Regions from separate parts of the Parageobacillus sp. KH3-4 genome, predicted to be linked through region 2. Evidence: predicted binding sites of a transcription regulator. Region 2 holds the regulator's gene; each other region holds the start of a gene.
The links. The regulator Rex, encoded in region 2, represses fermentation and respiration genes when NADH is low (regulators of the CRP and FNR family bind a similar motif). The targets are predictions, from matches to a motif close to TTGTGAAATATTTCACAA.
Positions count from the first base shown of each region.

Region 1: a site for Rex is predicted at 2,747-2,764, ahead of MWM02_RS15090 (DUF2249 domain-containing protein). Genes of this name have one in related genera too.
Region 3: a site for Rex is predicted at 1,706-1,723, ahead of MWM02_RS11565 (formate/nitrite transporter family protein). Genes of this name have one in related genera too.
Region 4: a site for Rex is predicted at 2,489-2,506, ahead of ric (iron-sulfur cluster repair di-iron protein). Genes of this name have one in related genera too.

Region 1 covers NZ_AP025627.1:2,995,193-2,999,556, forward strand. Annotated here, with positions in the region: gene MWM02_RS15075 (MFS transporter) at 1-319, opposite strand, end outside; gene MWM02_RS15080 (TIGR04053 family radical SAM/SPASM domain-containing protein) at 568-1,686, opposite strand; gene MWM02_RS15085 (molybdenum cofactor guanylyltransferase) at 1,759-2,346, opposite strand; gene MWM02_RS15090 (DUF2249 domain-containing protein) at 2,448-2,681, opposite strand; gene MWM02_RS15095 (hypothetical protein) at 2,810-2,956, shown strand; gene MWM02_RS15100 (nitric-oxide reductase large subunit) at 3,033-4,364, opposite strand, start outside.
Region 2 covers NZ_AP025627.1:3,561,764-3,566,127, reverse strand. Annotated here, with positions in the region: gene MWM02_RS18080 (ABC-F family ATP-binding cassette domain-containing protein) at 1-679, opposite strand, end outside; gene moaC (cyclic pyranopterin monophosphate synthase MoaC) at 798-1,319, shown strand; gene MWM02_RS18070 (redox-sensing transcriptional repressor Rex) at 1,309-1,947, shown strand; gene tatA (twin-arginine translocase TatA/TatE family subunit) at 1,963-2,118, shown strand; gene tatC (twin-arginine translocase subunit TatC) at 2,139-2,885, shown strand; gene MWM02_RS18055 (YdiK family protein) at 2,898-3,083, opposite strand; gene MWM02_RS18050 (CPBP family intramembrane glutamic endopeptidase) at 3,080-3,820, opposite strand; gene groES (co-chaperone GroES) at 4,095-4,364, shown strand, end outside.
Region 3 covers NZ_AP025627.1:2,274,803-2,279,166, reverse strand. Annotated here, with positions in the region: gene MWM02_RS11575 (2-oxo acid dehydrogenase subunit E2) at 1-797, shown strand, start outside; gene MWM02_RS11570 (hypothetical protein) at 1,077-1,352, shown strand; gene MWM02_RS11565 (formate/nitrite transporter family protein) at 1,751-2,584, shown strand; partial or broken gene MWM02_RS11560 (IS4 family transposase) at 2,934-3,146, shown strand; gene MWM02_RS19660 (PaaD-like zinc ribbon domain-containing protein) at 3,265-3,444, shown strand; gene MWM02_RS19480 (hypothetical protein) at 3,491-3,589, shown strand; partial or broken gene MWM02_RS11555 (3-hydroxyacyl-CoA dehydrogenase family protein) at 3,684-4,048, shown strand; partial or broken gene MWM02_RS19655 (3-hydroxyacyl-CoA dehydrogenase family protein) at 3,952-4,241, shown strand; gene MWM02_RS11545 (thiolase family protein) at 4,349-4,364, shown strand, end outside.
Region 4 covers NZ_AP025627.1:2,979,912-2,984,275, forward strand. Annotated here, with positions in the region: gene MWM02_RS15010 (molybdenum cofactor biosynthesis protein MoaE) at 1-153, opposite strand, end outside; gene mobB (molybdopterin-guanine dinucleotide biosynthesis protein B) at 146-658, opposite strand; gene MWM02_RS15020 (molybdopterin molybdotransferase MoeA) at 655-1,914, opposite strand; gene ric (iron-sulfur cluster repair di-iron protein) at 2,572-3,285, shown strand; gene moaA (GTP 3',8-cyclase MoaA) at 3,332-4,354, opposite strand.

The DNA.
Region 1 (4,364 bases), 570 kb from region 2:
CCATTCCGATAAAGAACGCCCAAAACATTAACATGGCATACGAATTAGCAAAACCCGCTCCAATTAGCGGAATAATCAAAAACAATAGCAGCAGCGAAAACAATCGTCTACCGCCAATTCGATCCGTCCAAATTCCAAGCGGAATGCGCATGACAGAACCAAGCAATACCGGAATCGCAACTAAAATGCTTTTTTGTGTCGATGTTAGTCCGTACATTTCTTGGAATGTATTCGCCAACGGAGAGAATACAGCCCATACGGCAAACGCAAACGTCATCGCCAACGTTGTGATCGGTAAAAGTGCTTTTTGCTTATTCATTACGAAAATCCTCCTTTTTGATCACAGCCATATAATTAAATTTATCTGCTTTTGTGTCCATCATACGGAAATGAAAAAAGAATGTTTGTGAATTTCATCACATTTTTTGGTAGTGTCACATAATTGTAAAAAGTGGATTTCCATCTTTATCATTTCCTGTTTATTTATCAACATGCCTAGAAAACCATTTCTGTGAACGCGTAAATAAAAAACTGGCTCCCATAAAAGAGAGCCAGTGAACATGGTGATTAAGATAAACGCTTGCCTTTTTGCCGCAATGCTTTTGGAATGTATACGCAATACGGTTCACTTTCTAAGTAATCGCCGGTAACAGCATACGCCCGCGAGCGCGAGCCGCCGCAAACGTAGCGGAATTCGCATACGCCGCATTTTCCTTTATATTTATCAGGGTTGCGCAAGTCTTGGAAAATCGGCGAATTCCGGTAAATTTCCGCGAGCGGCGTTTCCCGGACGTTTCCGGCTTTTACCGGAAGCAGTCCGCTCGGGTAGACATCGCCAATATGAGAAATAAAAACAAATCCGTTGCCGTCGTTGACTCCTTTTGGCGCACGGCCAAGACCGTCGACTTGACCGGTCAGCCCTTTGGCCAGCACGTCTTCATAGCGGATTCCGTCGCTGGCTATTTGATTTTCCCGCATTTTCGCTTGCAAAACAACACGGCGGTAATGCTGTCCTGCCGTTGTTTTTATGTCAAACGGGACACGCTTGCTCGTTTCATAAAGCCAGCGAAACACTTTTTCATGCTCTGCCGGGGAAATCATGTCCGATTCTTTTCCCCGCCCGGTCGGTACAAGGAAAAAGACGCTCCAAAGCACACATTTTAGTTTTTCAACCAACTCTGCCATTTCATCAAGGGCATGAACATTGTAACGGGAAATAACGGTGTTAATTTGCACCGGGATATCAAGCTCATGCAAATATTCAATCGCTTTGATCGTTAAATCAAAGGAACCAGGCGTTCCTCGGAAATGGTCATGAATTTCCGCGTTTGGCCCGTCCAAACTGAATGCCCAGCGGGAAAGGCCAACTTCCTTCGCTTTTCGAATTGCTTCTTTTGTCACGTTCGGTGTCGCGCTCGGCGTCATTGAAACATGAAGGCCTTTGTCAATCGCATATTTCGCAAGATCATATACATCCGGACGCATGAGCGGATCCCCGCCGGTAAACACGAGAAGCGGCTGATCCATCTCATATATATCATCAATTAACTTTTTCCCTTCTTCAAATGTCAATTCGCGCGGATCGCGATGGTATTGCGCCTCGGCCCGGCAATGAAGACATTTTAACTGGCATGCCCTTGTTAATTCCCAAATCACAATAAACGGATTTTTGTTAAAGTCCCTCACTATATTCCCCCTCCTTGTTTTCATTGTACCGCGGAGGGAAAGACACACATGTGACATAAATCACAAAGCCGTTTATGTCACCATATCGTCAAACTCATTCGGTTTATTTACATTGCGAAATACGATCTCATTTTCCCAAAAATCTTGCTCCGTCACATAGCGAACATGACAACGATCAAGCAACGACTTCATTCTGTTATCCTTTGCTTGCAGCAGCTTTTCGATTTGCTCGAATGTCCGTCGATGATACATGCCAACTAACGGCTGAATTCGACCGAAATGCGCGCATATAATCGCATCAAACTTCTCGTTCGCATATTTAGCAAGTTTTTCCGCAACTTCCCGCCGCATATACGGCATATCGCACGGAAGCACAAATATCCATTCCGCTTCGCTTTTTTTCATAACCGTATAGATTCCCGCCAGCGGCCCTTGCCCACGATACCGTTCATCGTCCATGATCACTTTTTCCGCCGTTTTTTGCCGGAAACAGTCCAACAGTGAAGGATGGCTAACAATATAAATATCCTCTGCCACTGTGCGTAATGTTTCTACAGCAATTTCAAAAAAATATTTTCCTTTAAACTTGGCAAACGCTTTCGGGCTGCCAAAACGCCGCGACTGACCCCCTGCAAGAACAACCCCTGTCATTCTTTTCACCGTCTATCCCCTTTCTCCAACTCTCTGTTTCACTGTATCATGAAGGCAACGAAAAGAAAAGATTCCCATAATTTTCTGGGAATCTTTTCTAAAAATCTGATTTATTTTTTGCCGATGGCAACTCTCCAAATTTCCGGTCCTTCTTCTAAGTACTCCCAAGTAAATTGATCTGGACGTTCCATCATAAACTGATAATGCAGCGGACGCGGATCATGATCGTTTGTTAATTCCATCACTTCACCTGGCTTCAGGCTATCGAATAAACGAAAGATCACAGGATGTCTTTCGCGCGGTTCATAATCAGGCGCATGAATTTTTGCAGCAAATTGACTCATAATTGTTGCCTCCTTTATAGTATAATGAATTATATACACATCATAATCGCTTTTGTCGTTTGTCGTAGTGATGAACATCACAACTTACGAATGATAATTTTCAATCGTTTATGAAAGGAGAAATGATGTTGGAAGAGCTTGTTGGCTTTTGTTCGCAGTGCGGCAAACCGATACATTGTTTGCATGGGTTTTTAAACGGCATCATTAGCGATGAAAAAGAAACGTTGTATTGTTTTCAATGTTACGAAGAAAAAGAAGAAGCGAAGAGCAGTTAATAATGAACAAGATAGAAAGCGCTATCATACGAAGATAAAAAGAATCACAGCGATTTGTGCTGTGATTCTTTTTTATTTATTCTTCTTTGGTTAAATCGACCACCGGAAGCGCTTCTTCCTCACCGTGTGTCGGTTTGCGCAAATGGAATAGCGATTTGACGCTGAACACCATCATCACAATGACACCAATTAAGAAAATCGTATCTGGAACAGCACGGATCGTAAGCAAGGTTTGTACAAGATCCTGTTGTAAAAACGCTGGAGAACGCGATGCCCAATAGCCATGTTCAAACGCTTCTTTTATTTGCAGAATACCGATTGGCAATAGCGTCACTGCAATCATCCCTGCAAGCCCGATATTGAGCATCCAGCATGCGAATTTTAACCATTTATCGTTCCATGCTTCCGGCTTGACGATATTGCGCAGCGAATACAGCAACACCGCAATGGCGAACATGCCGTATACTCCCATCATCGCCCCATGGCCGTGAGCCGGCGTTAAAAATTGCCCGTGTTCGAAATAACTTACGGCTGGCAAATTGATGAGGAATCCAAGCACACCGGCGCCGACTAGGTTCCAAATCGCTGTAGAAATCAAAAACCAGAACGTCGACTTATAAGGGAAGTTGACGCCGCCGTCGCGCATCATTTTGTATTGCTCATATGCTTCTAAAATAAGCAATGTAAGCGGAATGACTTCGAGCGCCGAGAAGACGGCACCAAGCGCAATCCATATTTCCGCCGAACCGTTGTAATAATAGTGGTGGCCAATTCCAATGACCCCGCTGCCAAGCAAGATCGTAAATTGGAAATATAACGCTCTTACTGTAGAGCTTTTTGTGACAAGTTTCATTTGCACCAACAAAAAGCCGATTACAACAACCGCAAACACTTCAAAAATTCCTTCCACCCACAAGTGGATAATCCACCAGCGCCAGTAATCGGCCATCGTAAAGTTTGTGTCCGGTTTCATAAAGAACGCAAAGATGTAAAAGAACGGCACCGCAATCGCCGAGTAGAACAATAAGTGAATTAATCCGCCTTTATCGCTCTCCCGTTTTAAGCCGCTCTTAATGCCGCGAAAGACGATAAACAGCCAAATGAGCATGCCCACTACCAAGATGATTTGCCAAATGCGGCCAAGCTCAATGTACTCCCATCCTTGATGGCCAAGCAAGAACCAGCTGTTTCCTAAATATCCGTTCACACCGAGCCATTGGCCGACCATGCTGCCGCCGACAAGAACAACGAGGGCCCAGAACAAAATATCAACGAGAAGCCCTTGTTTTTTCGGCTCATGTCCGCCGACAAGCGGCGCGATAAAAATCCCCATGCCCAGCCATGATGTCGCAATCCAGAAAATCGCTAACTGTAAATGGTAGCCTTTCGCAATGTTAAACGGCAATAA
Region 2 (4,364 bases):
GAAAGTAACGGTCGTGGGATACGACGAGAATGGCGCCAGGATATGTTTGCAAATATTGTTCGAGCCATGTTAATGTCTCGAGATCTAAATGGTTTGTCGGTTCGTCCAAAATAAGCAAATCCGGCTTCATTAAAAGCAATTTTCCAAGCGCCAGCCGAGTCCGCTGCCCGCCGCTTAATGATTGAACAGGAGTTGTCATATAATCATATTGCGAAAATTGTAAACCGTGCAACACCGAGCGGATATTGGCTTCGTATTGATAGCCGCCTTGTTCTTTATAGTGCTCTTGTAATGCATCGTAATCTTTTAACAGCTTTTCGTAGCGAGAAGAATCGGCGAGCAAGTCAGGATCACCCATTTGCCGCTCCATCTCGCGCAATTGAGTTTCCATTGCTTTCAGCGGAGCGAATACCGTCATCATTTCTTCCCAAATCGATAAAGAGGAGTGCAGCCCGCTATCTTGCGCGAGATATCCGATCGATACTTCCTTCGGTTTGATGATTTCCCCGCTGTCGTAAGACATTTCGCCGGCGATAATTTTTAATAATGTCGATTTTCCCGCCCCGTTTCTTCCGACGAGAGCAATTCGGTCTTTTGATTGTATTTCTAATTTTATATTCGATAAAATAAGGTCAGCACCGAAATATTTTGTCAATTGATTGACTTGTAAGATAATCATTGTCGTTCACCTCTCGTTTAACAATAATAGTGTAGCGTAACTTGTTTTCTTATCGCAATAAAACGATAAAAGACAGATGACGAAAAATAGTGTATAGTTTTAATTGGAGGAGATTACATTGACAACATTTACGCATTTTAATGAGCAAGGTCGCGCAAAAATGGTCGATATTACAGAAAAGGAAGACACAGTTCGTGTAGCAGTGGCGCGGACGAGCGTGACCGTCAATAAAGAAATTTACGAAAAAATGACGAACCACGCTATTGAAAAAGGGGATGTGCTTGCTGTTGCGCAAATAGCTGGCGTTATGGCGGCAAAAAAGACGCCGGATTTAATTCCGATGTGCCATCCTCTTATGTTAAAAGGAGTCGACATCCAGTTTGCTTGGCATGTCGAGGAAGAAAAAGCGTTATATGAGCTGGTGATTACCGTAACAGTCAAAACGAAAGGAAGTACAGGAGTAGAGATGGAAGCGCTAACGGCTGCTTCTGTTTGTGCACTGACGGTTTATGATATGTGTAAGGCGTTAGATAAAGGAATGGTCATTGGTCCAACCTATTTAGTGGAAAAAAAAGGTGGGAAATCAGGCCATTATCAACGAGAAAAAAGTCATGCTGGGGGATTTGTGAATGAGCAATGAACAACCAAAAATTCCGCAAGCAACTGCAAAACGTTTGCCATTGTATTACCGCTTTTTAAAAAATTTACATGCTTCAGGAAAACAACGGGTTTCTTCCGCGGAGTTGAGTGAGGCAGTGAAGGTCGACTCTGCGACAATTCGCCGCGATTTTTCTTATTTCGGTGCGCTTGGCAAAAAAGGATACGGATATAATGTCAATTATTTATTGTCTTTTTTTCGCAAGACGCTTGATCAAGATGAGATTACCGAAGTGGCGCTATTCGGCGTTGGAAACTTAGGGACGGCGTTTTTAAATTATAATTTTTCGAAAAACAACAACACAAAAATTGTGATGGCATTTGACGTAGATGAAAAGAAAATAGGGAAAGAAGTTGGCGGTGTGCCTGTATATCATTTGGACGAGCTGGAAACCCGTCTTCACGAGGGCATTCCTGTCGCGATTTTGACTGTTCCGGCCCACGTAGCGCAATGGATTACCGATCGTCTTGTTCAAAAAGGAATTAAAGGAATTTTAAACTTTACGCCAGCCCGTTTGAACGTGCCGAAGCATATTCGCGTCCACCATATTGATTTGGCGGTTGAACTGCAATCGCTAGTCTATTTCTTGAAAAATTATCCAGCCGAATAAAGGAGAGAATGAAAAGTGAAATATTTGTTAATTGTGCTTGTTATTTTATTATTGTTTGGAACAAAAAAACTCCCGGAGTTGGGCAAGTCGCTCGGCCAATCGCTGCGTGAGTTTAAAGATGCGACAAAAGGGCTGGCGGATGAGGATGAAAAAAAACAAGATCAATTATGATTTGTTAGGATGATTGAAATATGGACGATAAAGAAATGTCGGTGTATGAACACCTAGGAGAATTGCGAAAACGGCTTATTATCGTTGTTGTGTTTTTTATCATCGCGCTTGTCGCCAGCTTTTTTTTCGTGGAGCCCGTCATTTTGTATTTGCAGCAGACGGATGAAGCGAAAGAATTGACGATGAACGCCTTTCGTCTGACAGACCCGATAAAAATTTATTTTCAATTTGCGTTTGTCATTGCGTTTATTCTGACCGCCCCGGTTCTCCTTTATCAAATTTGGGCGTTTGTCAGTCCCGGGCTGTATGAAAAAGAACGAAGAGTTACGTTAAGTTACATCCCGATTTCGATTTTTCTCTTTTTAGCCGGCGTTAGCTTTGCGTATTTCGTCCTATTTCCTTTTGTTGTTCGCTTTATGAAAAATTTGGCAGAACGTCTTGGCATTCATCAAGTTATCGGTGTTAATGAATATTTTCAATTTTTACTTCATCTTGTCTTACCGTTTGGGATCGTATTTCAGCTACCGGTCGTTGTGATGTTTTTAACAAGGCTTGGCTTGATTACACCGATGTTGTTAGTGAAGGTGCGCAAATATGCATATTTAGCCTTATTGATTTTGGCGGCGGTTATTACGCCGCCGGACGTGCTGTCACAAGTCATTGTCATGATTCCGCTTTCGATTTTATATGAAATTAGCATTTGGATTTCGAAAATGGCTTATCGAAAAGTGTTATTGGCGCAGAAGGAACAAGAAAACCTCCCGTGATGCGCGGGAGGTTTATTTTTTAAAGTAGAGCACCAATAAGCGAATTGCGGTGCCAAAATCGAGCGTAGCCAGTATTGCAAGAACGATCGTGAAAAAATTCCAAATGGTTTCATCGGCGCTTTGAATCGACAAGTAAGTAAATAGTATGCCCATAAGGAAATAGAAAAGCGCGAATTGCAATGGTGACCCTTTCATCATACTAAAAGCCTCCAAATAATGAATTGTATATGTTCTGTTTGCCGCATCATTTTTTCAATATCATCGGCAAATATCGTCTGTACGAATACGACGAACGTATTCATGGTGACATGGGCAAAAATCGGAACGAAAATGCGTTTTGTCTTCGCGTAGAGAAACGCGAAAGTGAATCCCATTGTCGCATACAATAGCAGATGTTCAAGTTCCATATGGACGATGGCAAATAAAAGCGAACTAACTAGCGCGGAAATGAAAAAGTTATATTTTTGATATAGCGTTCCGAAAATAATTTTGCGGAAAATAATTTCTTCTAAAATTGGCCCAATGATGGAAGTGACAACCATCAATAATGGTGTGACCTGAATGATATCGACAATTCGTTTTGTATTTTCTGAACCAGGCTCGATACCGAGCAAGCGCCATTCAATATTGGCGGCAATGCTTTGAGCGAACAACGACAAAAAGAAGCCGCCGACAGCCCACATCCATGCTGTTGATAACGGAACACCATAACGGGTGTGCCGCTGTTTTATATCCTCGCGCAAGAAAAAGAGGATGAGGAGAAAAGCAATGGAAAAGCTGATCACTGCCCAATAGCCAGAGGCGATCTCCGCCGCGACAAAGTCATTTTTTGCATGTTTTCCGACACCGAGAAAATGCAACAACGGGACTCCTACGAGACCTGATAGCTGCATGATGACGTACGTAATAATGACATACCAATAGCGCCGTTTCAACGAAACTTACCCCTTTACTGATAAAATAATGATACTTTCCGTATTGTAGCATATCTTTTATAAAAAATGACAAAAAAGAATCGACTGTTGTTGTTTAGATTTTGTGGAAATATGAAATAATTTAAGGGGAAGAAACGAGAAAAAACATGTTATTTTTTTGTATTTCCTACTTGCAAAAAAAAGAGAAGTTCATTAATATTATAAGTGTGTTAGCACTCGACATCGACGAGTGCTAATAAGAACGGCGAAAATTATGTTAAGGAGGTTGTTTTCCGTGTTAAAGCCATTAGGTGATCGCGTTGTCATTGAAATCGTTGAAACGGAAGAAAAAACTGCAAGCGGTATCGTATTGCCAGATACTGCGAAAGAAAAACCACAAGAAGGTAAAGTTGTTGCCGTTGGAAAAGGACGCGTGCTTGACAACGGTCAACGTGTAGCTCCAGAAGTGGAAGTTGGCGATCGCATTATCTTTTCGAAATATGCGGGTACAGAAGTGAAATATGACGGCAAAGAATACTTAATTTTGCGTGAAAGCGATATTTTG
Region 3 (4,364 bases), 1.3 Mb from region 2:
AAAGCGATGTCGAAGCTGTCATCGCCAAACGAAAATCAGCACAAACAGAAGCAAAAAAAGAAGCGGCAGCTGCCAAGGAAACAACACGAGATATCCCGCAAAGCCAACGAAGAATTCCGCTTACCGGCATTCGAAAAGCGATTGCGAACGCCATGGTTCATTCGAAATCGGTAATTCCGCATGTAACTCATTTTGATGAGGCAAATGTAACAAAGCTTGTGTCCCACCGCCAAAGAGTGAAACTGTTTGCGGATGAAAAGGGAATTAAGCTCACCTATTTAGCATATGTAGTCAAAGCGTTAACAGCTGTATTGAAAAAATACCCGATGTTAAATGCCTCGTTGGATGACGAACGAGAGGAAATTATCTTAAAGGATGAATATCATGTCGGTTTTGCCGCCGACACTGACCGCGGTCTGGTTGTTCCGGTGATTAAACATGCGGATCAAAAATCGTTATTTCAAATCGCCAAAGAAATTCAAGAACTTGCGAAAAAAGCAAGAGACGGTTCCATCAAAGCGGATGAAATGACGGGATCCACATGTACGATATCGAACATCGGATCAGCGGATGGTTCCTGGTTTACGCCGATTATTAATCATCCAGAATCATGTATTTTAGGCATCGGCAGAGTGGAGAAAAAACCTGTTGTCATCAATGATTCCATTGAAATCGCCGCGATGATGGCTTTATCGCTCAGCTACGACCATCGGTTGATCGACGGCGTTTTGGCGCAAAAAGCGTTAAACGAACTGAAAAAATATTTAAGCGAACCGGATTTGTTATTTGTCATATAAACATCGCTTTTGGCAGGATGATTTGTCTTGCGTCATAACAACCGAAAAAGAGGCTGATTGAAAAAGTTGTTTGAACACACAGAAATAGGTTTCTACTACTGTAGCATGGAAAGGGTGTCCCATCACTGTTGGACACCCTCTTTTTTGGTTTTTCATCTGGTGAAGGTGGTCTAGATGGCCGTCTATTTTTTTTCTTCCTTTTTCCGATCAGAGATGTTGATAAAAAAATCGCTTTTTGGGAAATACTAATGAAAACAAACACGGGAGGATAAAGCAAGGATGTCATGGATCGAAGGGAGCATTATTTCCGGTGAATATGATAGGGAAATGAACGTCTTCACCATTCAAAAGTTAAAACAATTTTTCATTGAATCTGTACTCGAGCCACGTCAGCTGCAGCATTTGTCAGATTATTTGAAAAATCATCAAAATGACGAGGAAGGGCAGATTCTCATTCTTTACGATCAAATGCCTGTGAAATTGTCACAGGAAGAAATAAAACAATTCATAGCGGATTTGGACGAAATTCAGTCACTCTGTAAAGTTTTTTCATGAAAAGGAGAAATGAGCGTTTTAACCATATAAAAAATTTTTCCAGGCAGACTGAATATAGAAAATCGAGTGAGTGAAAGAAACCATGCCCCATCGGAACCATTCGATGGGGCTTTGTTGCCGCATGAACGAAAAGAATAAATAGCAGTTTCTTTTAGCGAGGGTGGAAATGAAAGAAATGAGTCAAGCGGTGTTATTGACCGGTTGTTTGATTATATTAGAACAACTATTTCTGAAATTGCAACGGTTATTTTTTTAGTAAACGATTACAAATAAAAATGTTGACATTTGTTTTAACTTTTCCATTGATATGTTGAAAAATAGATGAAAAAGACGTATGTTATATATCGCAAAGAATGTGAAAAGAATCACAAATAGAATGAAAGAGAAGGGATGAAAAGATGGAAGCAGTTCAAAAATGTAAAGAGTTAGCTTTAAAAAAGCGTACCATTCTAGAGCGATCTCTTATTCAATATATGATGCGGGCTGCTTTGGCAGGGGTGTACATCGGATTTGCGCTTGTTCTTTGTTTTCGCGTAGGGGAATTTTTTCGTGAAGCGAATTCTCCTGCGACTTATTTAGTCAGCGGCATTTTTTTCGGAATCGCCTTAGTATTAATTATGTACGGTGAGGCAGAACTGTTTACTGGCAATACGATGTATTTTACAATCAGCACCTTGCAAAAAGAAACGACAATCAAAGATATGTTGCGAAATTGGCTTGCATGCTATAGCGGCAACTTATTAGGCGCTGTGTTTTTTGCTTTTCTTATTTCGCAATCCGGCGTTTTTGATCATATTTCACAAGATCATTTATTATTTGTGGTGGCGGAGAAAAAAATGCACGCAACAACGGTGCAGCTTTTTTTTAAAGGGATTCTCTGTAACTGGCTTGTTTGTTTAGCGATTTTTATTCCAATGCAAATGAAAGAGGATATGGCAAAAATATTTTCGATGATTCTTATCGTTTTTATCTTTTTTGCCTCTGGATACGAACACTCCATTGCCAATTTCGTCCTCTTTTCGATTGCATTAGCGGTTCCGCATCCAGCGACAATCAACATAGCCGGAGTGGTGCATAATATTATTCCTGTTACATTGGGCAATATTGTCGGTGGCGCCTTATTTATGGGAGCGTTGTATACGTATTTGACATCGCAAAACGATGTTCAAGTTTCAGTCAAACAGTCTGTTGGCTATTTGTTTCATAATAAAAAGAAAATATTGAATAAATGATGAAACGACTGCCAACTCCCCGGAGTTTATTGCGCCACTGTTGCAAGAAGGTATTTAATTTCGGTGATTGTAATATGTGGCAATGGTTTTGTGTCAGCAGCGGCGAATGAATGGAAAAGCTTCCGACATGGAGCGGATGTGGCGCTTCTTATAGGGTTCTTGCCATCGATCATTCGACTGTTGCCAATAAAGCCAAGAACGTTCTATATGAAGTGATAAAACGTCTTTTTTCCAAATGCAATCGCCAAACCCATCGATCCCTTAGATTTCCAAAGTATTTCGTCGTCGTGGCTTCCACCACGATGACGGTTAGACAAACGCGTTTTCCTGGGAAGCTTGCCACAGAAAACGCTCGGGTGTGAAACTTCACGTAGCGTATTCAGAACTGGAACTACCGATGGATGCGATCGAAACGATTGGCCTTCGACATGATGGCCCCGTGGAAGAAGCACTCGCAGACCAACGCTATATTCTTGTCGAAGATGGGGCCTATTTTAAAACGGAACAATTGGAGCAGTTTGCAGGCCAGTATTTTTCCAATCTAATGAAAGATGATTTATAACAACCAAAATCAACTGAATATTTTAATTTTTCTGTTTAAATCGTTGACAGAATAAATAATTTTTTATTAATATTATGTTAAATATACGATAGTAATAAAAACATAACAAAAAAAAGAGGTGTCCATCGTGCCAAGTCAGGAGGCCGTACACTGTTCGTTTTGTGATTCAACAGATGTGATGAAATTGTCCATTTTTGGTACTGCCCAGTTGGTTTCTCAATATTACTGCAATCAATGTAAAAGTGTTTTCGAGTTTATACGCTGGCAAAAAGAAAAAGAGGAAAACAAGGAGGTGTAAATGGATGCTGGCGATTAAAACTGTGGGGATTGTCGGCTCGTGAACAATGGGTTCGGGAATTGCCCAAACTTGTGCGCAAAACGGATTTTACGCCCTTCTTTATGATATAAATGATACGATCGTTCAAAAGTCATTAGACCATTAGACAGAACAACTAAACGTCTGCAAAGATTAGTAGAAAAAGAGTTTAAAGCATCAATGGATCGGATCGAAACGTGTACAGAACTAACTTATCGGAAATGAAGCGATGTGATCTCGTGATGGAAGCGGTGCCGGAAAAATTAAATCTTAAAAAAAGATTTTTTTAAAATTGGATGAAATTTGCTCTGGAAACGCGATTCTCGTCACAAACACGTCCTCTTTTTCCGTAACAGATATTGCAAGCGTTACCAACACGCCAGAGCAGATTGCTGGTTTGCACTTTTTTAATCCTGTCCCGCTAATGTCTCTTGTCGAAGTGGTACGAGGAATGAGGACAAGCGAAAAAATCGTAAACGTTCTCTATCAATTGCTGCATCGCTGCAAAAAGAACCGGTCGCGTGTGAAGACACGCCAGGATTTATCGCCAACAGAATTGCCCGCCCCTTTTATAACGAAGCGCTAAAAATCGCCGGCGAACGTTTAGCGACGATCGAACAAATGGATCGGATTATGAAAAAGCTGGAAATTTTAAGATGGGACCCTTTGAACTACAAGATTTGATTGGGATTGACGTTAACTTTTCAACAACCGCATCGGTCTATCAAGGGTTCTTTGAGGAGGGCGGTTTCGTCCTCACTATTTGCAGCAGCGCATGATGCAATCGGGGAAGGTGGGGAGAAAGGTTGGTGAAGGGCATTTCCGTTATGAAAATTAAAACATTTGTAGGAACCGTTGCTTATTAGAAATCTAATCGATCCTTCTTTTGTGGAAGCCTGATT
Region 4 (4,364 bases), 580 kb from region 2:
GTATTGCAAAAACAGCGTCCGTTTTCCGTTTGTCCATTCGCGTACCGTCCCGGCAAACGTTGTCACCGCTCCAGCTTCGGGACGCATCACTTTTTTCACCACATCCTCGATGGAAACTGGCTTGTCTGTAATCATAAAAAGACGTTCATTCATTCGCCTTTCTCACCTCATTCATTAACCAATGTAAATAGCTTTCTTCATCGTCGATAGAAAATAAAGGATATGGAATAAAAGACAATTGTGAAAGAGATTCCCACGCAATTACGGCGATAATATTGGAGAGCTGTGACAGCGAATCCCAATCGTCCTTGCTTCGCAGCATGACCACTTTTTTATACTTTTCCTTTTTGTAGCCTTCGACAAGCACGAAGTCAAGCGGCAAAAGCTGATATAAGGATAAAATTTGCGCCAGCGACCACGTCGGCTGCCACGCGTGAAGCTCGAGCAGCCCGCCGCCTTCCACCGAAACGGCAACCGCTCCCGCCTGCTCATGGCGCCTTGAATCCGTATAGGAATCGTTTCTATCGGGATGGCCGCCATGTCCATGGTGCTTCACCGTTCCAACGCGGTATCCTTCCTCGGATGCCGCTTGCACCCATTTTTCGATAAGCGTCGTTTTGCCGCTATTTTTATAGCCAACAACTTGCCAGACGTTCATATGTCACTTCCTTCTTCATCTTCTAGCAGCCATACGTCGACAGTATCGCCTTTCGCAAATCCGCGTGTCCCCCCCGGAAGCACCATCAGCGCATTTGCTTTCGCCAGCGATGTAACAATATTCGATTTATCCATCCCGACAGGCGTCGCTGTCAACCGGCCATTTTCAACCGCCACGTAACTTCTGACAAACCGGGTAAACGGATTCGGTTTTGGAAAGTCGGCCATCAATGTTGCCGTCGCTTTCCGCAAATACGGCTTTGGCGAAAATAGGCGCGTCCGCACGACAGGGCGCACAAACAACTCATATCCGACGTAGCACGCCGATGGATTACCAGACAGCCCAAACAACAGCTTTCCATCCAATTGGGCAACGGTCGTCACACTGCCCGGCCGCATCGCCACTTTATTGAACAATACTTCTGCGCCAAGACGTTCATAAATGGCCGGCAAATAATCGTAATCTCCAACCGAAACACCGCCCGTTGTAATAAGAAAATCGACTTGCGGCAGCGCCTTTTGTATCGCTGCAAAACAGGTGTCCACATCATCCGCTAATTTTCCAAAATAGACTGGCTCCGCTCCGCTGCGAACCACTTGCGCTTGAATCATATACGCGTTGCTGTTGCGAATTTTGCCGGGGACAAGCGGCTCGGATACGTCGAGCAGCTCACTGCCCGTCGCAAAAATGCCAATTCGCGGTTTTCTCGCCACTTTTACCTCTGCATATCCGAACGTCGCTAGCAATGCTTGCACGCCCGGATTAATAAACGTTCCTTTCGGGACGAGCACATCCCCTTTTTTCGCATCTTCCCCTTGAAATGAAATGTTATCACCTGGTTGAAAGGGGCGTTTGATGGACATATAGGTTTTTCCGTCGCGCTCGTACTGTTTCGCCAATTCCAGCATGACGACCGCATCGCATCCATCCGGAATTTGCGCTCCCGTCATAATGCGCACCGCTTGAAACGGCTGAACCGTCTTCGCCGCAACTTGTCCCGCTCCAATCGTTTCAATCACTTCAAATTCGACTGGATGGTCAATCTTTGCATTTGCGGAGTCAGCTGCACGTATCGCAAAACCGTCATAAGGAGAACGATTGAACGGCGGAACGTCATGGTCTGCGCGCAATTCTTCCGCCAAATACCGTCCGTAGGCTTCCTCAAGACGAACCGTTTCCACTTCCCCTTCCCGCGCATATTTCATAACCCTTTCCATCGCTTCCGTCACCGGAATCGGAGTCCGCTTTTCCACCATGCTTTTCTCTCCCTTTCTTATTAATGGTTGCCGCGATATCCATTATTTTACTTTTTACATCAGAAGAGCAAGCAAACTGCCAAAGAAAGCAAGTTTTTATTGGTCCATCCGCACTACTGATGACTGCCAAGTTCACTACATGCCTCGCAGATTTTACGAAAACCTTCCCTTGTTCTTGTTCAAGTAAAAGAGCAGAAGCTTCGCATGAAATTTTACTTAATGTATTGATATTATCAACCTTTTCCTTTATTCTTTCAACTAATTCGCCCAAAGCATGATGTTGACCGCTGGCAACCTTATGTGCTGAATCGTTTGCTAAATTCTATAAAAATCATCCATCGATCAACATCTGCATTCATTTCCTTTTTTTCGGCAAACTTCTTCCAAACGGCATTTGAACAGTTGATTTCCGCTTTCCAGCTGCTCCACCTTCAACAGCCGGAACATCCCCCATCCCTTCTTTCCTTCTTCCTTATTTTTTATTGTACAGAAACGAAACAAAGTTAGTTGTGATATTCATCACATTTATTCATTCCTTTCCTAACTCGATTTGTTCAAAATTGATGCAATTTATATGTGATGCATATCACAACATTCAAATCGGAAACGAAATATGCTTAAGTTGTAACGATTTATACAAGGATGGAGGCGCCGATTATGGAAAAACGATTTACAGAACAATCGATCATCGGTGATATCGTAACACAATTTCCAAAAGCAAGCGATATTTTCCGATCATACAAAATCGATTTTTGCTGCGGCGGGCAGCGCCCGTTAAAAGAAGCAATCGAAGAACGAAATTTGGATGGCGAAGCAATATTAGAGCAACTAAATACGCTTTATTCGAAATCGCTTGAAAAAGACGAAAAAAATTGGTCGGAAGCGTCTTACAGCGAACTGATCGACCATATTATTGCAAAACATCACCGCTACTTGGCGGAAGAACTTCCACAGCTTAGCCCTTACGTGACAAAAGTGCTCCGTGTTCACGGAGCAAACCATCCGCATCTAGCACAAGTTCATAAGTTGTTTAACAAACTGAAAACAGAGCTCGAACAGCATACGATCAAAGAAGAAACTTACGCTTTTCCGCTTATTTTGCGTTTTGAAAAAACTCCGACTCCGGAAAACAGAAAAACGGCGCAGCAAGCGATCCGTGAACTTGTCGATGAACATGACTCCGCTGGCGATATCATCAAAACGCTTCGCAAGATTACGAATGACTTTGCACCGCCAGAAGATGCATGCCGAACATATCGTCTTGTCTATCATCGATTAGAAGCGCTTGAGAAAGATTTATTGGAACATATCCATTTGGAAAATAACATTTTATTCCCTCGCGTCCTTAACGAGACAAAAACGTCCCGGTAAACAAACAATAACCGGATTGCTCAACATAAGAGCAAATCCGGTTTATTTATCCGCCAATATAAGACATTTCAATTTTTTTCCGCGTTTTTGCCGTTTGCTCTGTCCGTTCGTCGGAGTAGCGGTCCGTCCGCGTATGCCACGTTGATGCAATAATATTTTTAATCTCCTCTTTATCCGCCCCAGAACGCAGCTTTTCTTTCAATGATACACCGCTTGTGGCAAACAAACATGTATACAGCGTGCCATCGGCGGAAATACGCGCTCGCGTGCAGCTGCGGCAAAACGATTCCGTCACCGAAGCGATAAACCCGACTTCCACGTTCGTGCCGACGTAGCGGTAGCGGCTTGCCACCTCGCCAAAGTAAGCTTTTTCCACCGGCTCCAGCGGATGCATTTGCTGCAAAAGTTCATATATTTCTTTTTTCGTGACGACATGGGAAAAATCCCAACCGTTTGTCGTGCCAACGTCCATAAATTCGATAAAGCGAAGCGTAATGCCCCGTTCCTTGAAATAAGAAGCCATCGGGATAATTTGCGAATCGTTCATGCCTTTTTTCACAACCATGTTCACTTTTACACCAAGACCTGCCTTCTCGGCTGCTTCAATTCCTTTCAACACCGGCTTGACCCCGACGCCAACCCCGTTCATTTTTTTAAACACTTCGTCATCAAGCGCGTCCAAACTGACGTTGACACGCTTCAGTCCCGCCTCTTTCAAACGTTTGGCCCATTTCACTAAATGAATCCCATTCGTTGTAAGGGCAATATCGCGGATGCCGGGAATGCGCATCAATCGCTCAATGAATACGTCCAAGTCACGGCGCAGCAATGGTTCTCCCCCTGTGATGCGGATTTTTTCCACGCCAAGTTCTGCAAAAATTTTCGCAAGCAACGTCATTTCCTCGATCGTTAATAATTCGTCTTCACGCAAAAAACGGAAATTCGGGCCAAAAATTTCTGCCGGCATGCAATATACACAGCGGAAATTACATTGGTCTGTCACAGAAATGCGCAAATCGCGAAGCGGACGGTTCCATTGGTCGACGATCACCGATTCTCTTGTGTCCATGCCGCTTTCT